2 regions of the Streptomyces boetiae genome follow, and region 1 is predicted to be linked to the other one. Evidence: riboswitches for the same ligand, from Rfam matches in the RefSeq annotation. Region 1 holds a riboswitch; the other holds the start of a gene.
The links. A riboswitch is a leader RNA that binds a small molecule or an ion and turns the genes downstream of it on or off. The one in region 1 is predicted to bind cyclic di-AMP.
Positions count from the first base shown of each region.

Region 2: linked by a shared signal. The riboswitch ahead of RM780_RS10420 (M23 family metallopeptidase) and the one ahead of RM780_RS20825 (M23 family metallopeptidase) in region 1 are both predicted to bind cyclic di-AMP.

Region 1 covers NZ_JAVREN010000036.1:20,517-22,710, reverse strand. Annotated here, with positions in the region: gene RM780_RS20830 (dipeptidase) at 1-893, shown strand, start outside; cyclic di-AMP (ydaO/yuaA leader) riboswitch at 1,253-1,453, shown strand; gene RM780_RS20825 (M23 family metallopeptidase) at 1,459-2,194, shown strand, end outside.
Region 2 covers NZ_JAVREN010000011.1:65,623-67,816, reverse strand. Annotated here, with positions in the region: gene RM780_RS10420 (M23 family metallopeptidase) at 1-918, opposite strand, end outside; cyclic di-AMP (ydaO/yuaA leader) riboswitch at 929-1,099, opposite strand; gene RM780_RS10415 (winged helix-turn-helix transcriptional regulator) at 1,313-1,828, opposite strand; gene RM780_RS10410 (MFS transporter) at 1,919-2,194, shown strand, end outside.

The sequences.
Region 1 (2,194 bases):
CCGACCTGCGGCCCGCGCTGAGCGCCGAGGACATGGAGCTGGCCCGCGCCGAGGGCCGCATCGCCTCCCTGATGGGCGCCGAGGGCGGCCACACGATCAACAACTCCCTCGCCACGCTCCGGACGTTCCACCGCCTCGGCGTGCGCTACCTGACCCTGACCCACAACGCGACCACCGACTGGGCGGACGCGGCCACCGACGCCCCGCGCCACGACGGCCTGACCGCCTTCGGCGAGGAGGTCGTGCGGGAGATGAACCGCCTGGGCATGCTCGTGGACCTCTCCCACGTCGCCCCGGCCACGATGCGGGACGCGCTGCGGGTCACCGAGGCGCCCGTGCTCTTCTCGCACTCCTCGGCCCGTGCCGTGTGCGACCACCCGCGCAACGTCCCCGACGACGTGCTCGCCGCCCTGCCCGCGAACGGCGGGGTGGCCATGGTCACCTTCGTGCCGCAGTTCGTGCTGCCGGCGGCCGTGGCCTGGTCAGAGCGGGCCGACGACCACCTGCGCGCGCATGGCCACGACCCGCTGGACCGGAGCCCGTCCGCGATGCGGCTGCTGGCGGAGTTCGAGGAGAACGTCCCGCGCCCGCGCGCCACGGTGGCCACGGTCGCGGACCACCTGGACCACATGCGGGCGGTGGCGGGCGTGGACCACCTGGGCATCGGCGGGGACTTCGACGGCACGACCCACCTGCCCGAGGGCCTGGGCGGCGTGGACGGCTACCCCCGGCTGATCGCGGAGCTGCTGCGGCGGCGCTGGTCCGCCGCCGAGGTGGCGCGTCTGACCTGGGGGAACGCGGCCCGGGTGCTCGCGGACGCGGAGGCCGTCGCCCGGGACCTGTCCGCGCGGCGCGGCCCCTCGCTGGCGACCATCGAGCAGCTTGACGGCTGACCGGGGGCGCCCGCCCCCGAAACCGGCACAACGGGCAATCGACCCAAAGGGGTCGGCGGGGCGCGTGGGGTGACCGAGGTCACTCGCGGGCGCGCAACCGGAACGCCCCCGGCCGGGGCCGTTTCCCGCCCTTCCGTTCAACGCCCTTTCCGCGCGCCGCAGTTGAGCCTTTACCCGTAATTGACCGCTGCGCGCAGCGTCACGGTTTCCTCGCTTTGCGTCGCGGAATATTCGTCGCGGTATTTCCGATCATGGAGCGTAGGCCCCGACTTTCTTGTCCCGTCCGAATTCATCGGTTTACGGTGCTCTCCGCGCCGCACCCGCGGCGATCCGCTCCCGGACGCCGAATCCTGTCACCGGCAGCGGAAACGCAGAATTCCGTGTGACAGGAGCGGGGGACCCACTTCCCGCCGGACCCGAATCCCCGGGGCCCGGCTAGGGGTGAAGCCACCGCCGGATCCGGCCCGCGCGTGTCCCTCACGCGTCCGGATTCCGCCGTGGCCGGGCAACTACTCCAGCCCGAACCCGACAGCTCACCTCGCAGGCGTTGGAGAGGAGCACCGCTATGCCCGCTCGCGGACGCCACCGTCGCCCCAGGACCTGGGGCCGCTCCCGCCTGTCCCGCGTCTCCCTCGCCCTCACCGCCGGCGGCGCCGGCGTGGCGTGGCCGCTGATCGCGGCCGGCGGGGCGAGCGCCGCCCAGCCCGCCGCCCAGCCCGCGGAGCGGCCCGCCGCGGCCGTTTCCCTGCCGGTTTCGCTGCCCGCCGCGGCCCCGGCCGCCGCGGTCTCCGGTGCCGCCGAGACCTACCGGGTCGTGTCCGGCGACTCCCTCTACGAGATAGCCGTCGAGCACCGCGTCGAGGGCGGCTGGAAGACCCTCTACACGGCCAACCGCGAGGTCATCGGGGAGGACCCGCGGCTGATCCTCCCGGGCCAGGAGCTGGCCCTGGCCGGAGCCGCCGCGGCCCCGGCCGCCGCCCCGGCCCCGGAGCCCGCCCCGGAGCCCGCCCCCGAGCCGGCCCCGGAGCCCGAGCCGGCCCCGGCGCCCGAGGCGAGCGCGGGCGGCTTCACCGCCCCCGTGGACGCGGCGCCCTCCACCGCCTACCGCCTGGCCGGCTCCTCCTGGTCCTCCGGCTACCACACCGGCGTGGACTTCGCGGTGGGCACCGGCACCCCCGTCGTCTCCATCGGCGTGGGCGAGGTCGTCTCCGCGGGCAACACCGGCGGCGCCTACGGCAACGAGGTCGTCATCCGGCACGCCGACGGCCACTACAGCCAGTACGCCCACCTGTCCTCGGTCT
Region 2 (2,194 bases), on a different contig from region 1:
CGCGTCGGTGACGCCGGCGGCCACGTCGGCGTCGGGCAGCGCGGCCTCGCTCAGCGGGGCGGTGGCCAGCGCGGTGTCGCCGGAGCCCCCCGCGTCGGAGCCGCCGGCCAGGCCGAGCAGGCCGCCGAGCATCGGCACGTCGTCTCGCAGGGTGTCGGCCGCGGCGCCCATGCCGGGAACGGAGGACGCGCCGCCCTCGTTGGCCGTGGCCATGCCGCCGGCGCCGACCGCGGCCATCACGCCGACGCCCAGCACGGCGCGGCTGCGCGCTATCGTGCCGCCGCGCTGGCGGGCGACGCGGTGCCGGCCGCGCACGGGGCGGATCGATTCGGCGCTGGGGTTCCACTCCGCGTAGGGCTCCTCGGCGGAGACGGAGGGGCCGAAGTAGTCGGGGGCGGAGGCGAGGTCCGCGAAGGCGGAGGAGGAGCCGGGGGCGGGAACGGCCGCGAGCGTGGTGGTGGCCGGGTCCTCGGCGGTGGCCTCGTCGCCGGTCCGCGGCGCGGCCTGGGGGAGCGTCAGTCCGGGCGCCGCGGGAACGGCCGCCTCGGAGGGGCCGGAGACGGCCGGGGCCGTCGGGACCTCGGCGGGACGCGCGTAGGAGGCGGGCGCGGTGCGACCGAAGGGCGCGAAGCTCGCGGTGTCCGTGAGCGCGTCGCTCGACGCGTCGGGCCGGCCGAACGCCTGGGGCTGGGCGAACGCGGCTGGCTGGGCGAACGTCGCGGTGCCGGTCGCGCCGGGGAAGCGGGAGAGGTCGGAGAAGCCCGGGAAGGCCGGGGCCGCCTGGTGGGCCGCGGCGGCGGCCGTGCGGGCCGCACCGCCGTGCGCGGGGTCCTGGCCCCCGAAGCCGTACCCGTCCAAGGGTCCGTACGGGGCCGGATACGCGTCCTCACGAGGTGAGGCATGCGGGTTCAACGCCACGGGGGCGCTCTCCTTTCCTTCCTCTCGCCTACCGGGTTAGCTGACGGGTTCGGAGCAGGAAGGTCCCCTACGAGCGGCCGGCCGTGGGTGGCAGCCGGCGGTCCGATTCACCCCACGTGGTGGTTCCCCGGTTCCTTTGGTGCAGTTGTTTCGCACGCGCCGGATTCGGCGACGGAGCACGGTGCCGTCTCTTGCGACGGCGGTGACGACCGCGCTGCGTTATCGAACGTTAATAGACGACCGGCTCCGATTCCAAGTGGTCGGGGGAAATAAGCGCACCCGCTGACCAGGATTTTCAGCCAGCAAGCGCGCCAAAGCGGGCATAACAGCGACCTTCTGTCTGCGGATGAGTAGCTGACGGTGCGTCAATTGTTATGCCGGTGAGATCCCGCGCTCACCCCTCGTGTTCTTTCCCGGGCGCACCGTACGCCTCGCGCGCCTCACGGGCATCGTAGGCGGCGCGCGCCGCGACGATCTCCGACTGGTGCCGCTCGGTCCAGGCGACGAGCGACTGGATCGTGGCGTGCAGGGTCGAACCCAGGGGCGTGAGGGCGTAGTCCACGCGCGGCGGGACGGTCGGGTGCACGGTCCTGCTGACCAGGCCGTCGCGCTCCAGGTGGCGCAGGGTGCGGGTCAGCATGCGCTGGCTGATGCCGTCGATCTCGCGGCGCAGCTCCGTGAAGCGCAGCGACTCGCAGTCCAGCAGGGCGATGACCAGCAGGGACCACTTGTCCGCGATCCGGTCCAGGATCTGCCGGACCTCGCAGTCCTCGCGCACGTCCCACTGCTTGACGTCGTAGGGATAGTCGGCGACGCAGTCGGCGGTGTCCTCCCCGGCCGGGGCCGCCGGGGCCGGGGCCGTCACGGTATCCCGCATGTGCCCGGGGGACTTCAAAGTGCCTTCTTCCATGCGGGAATGGTTCCCCATGATGCTGTCGGTTACAAGAGGGAACCAACTCTGACCTGCGTCAGAGCCGCCACCACCTGAGGGGAAGCCGTCATGTCCGCACGCGGTTGGGGGATGCTGCTCGTGCTCTGCGGAGCCATCTTCCTGGAGGGGATCGACGTGGCCATGCTGAACGTGGCCCTCCCGTCGATCCGTTCCGATCTCGGCCTGGCCACCGGAGAATTGCAGTGGGTGATGAGCGCCTACGTCCTCGGCTACGGCGGCTTCATGCTGCTGGGCGGCCGGGCGGCCGACCTGTTCGGGCGGCGCCGGATGTTCCTGACCTGGCTCGGGGTCTTCCTCCTCTTCTCCGGCCTGGGCGGGCTGGCC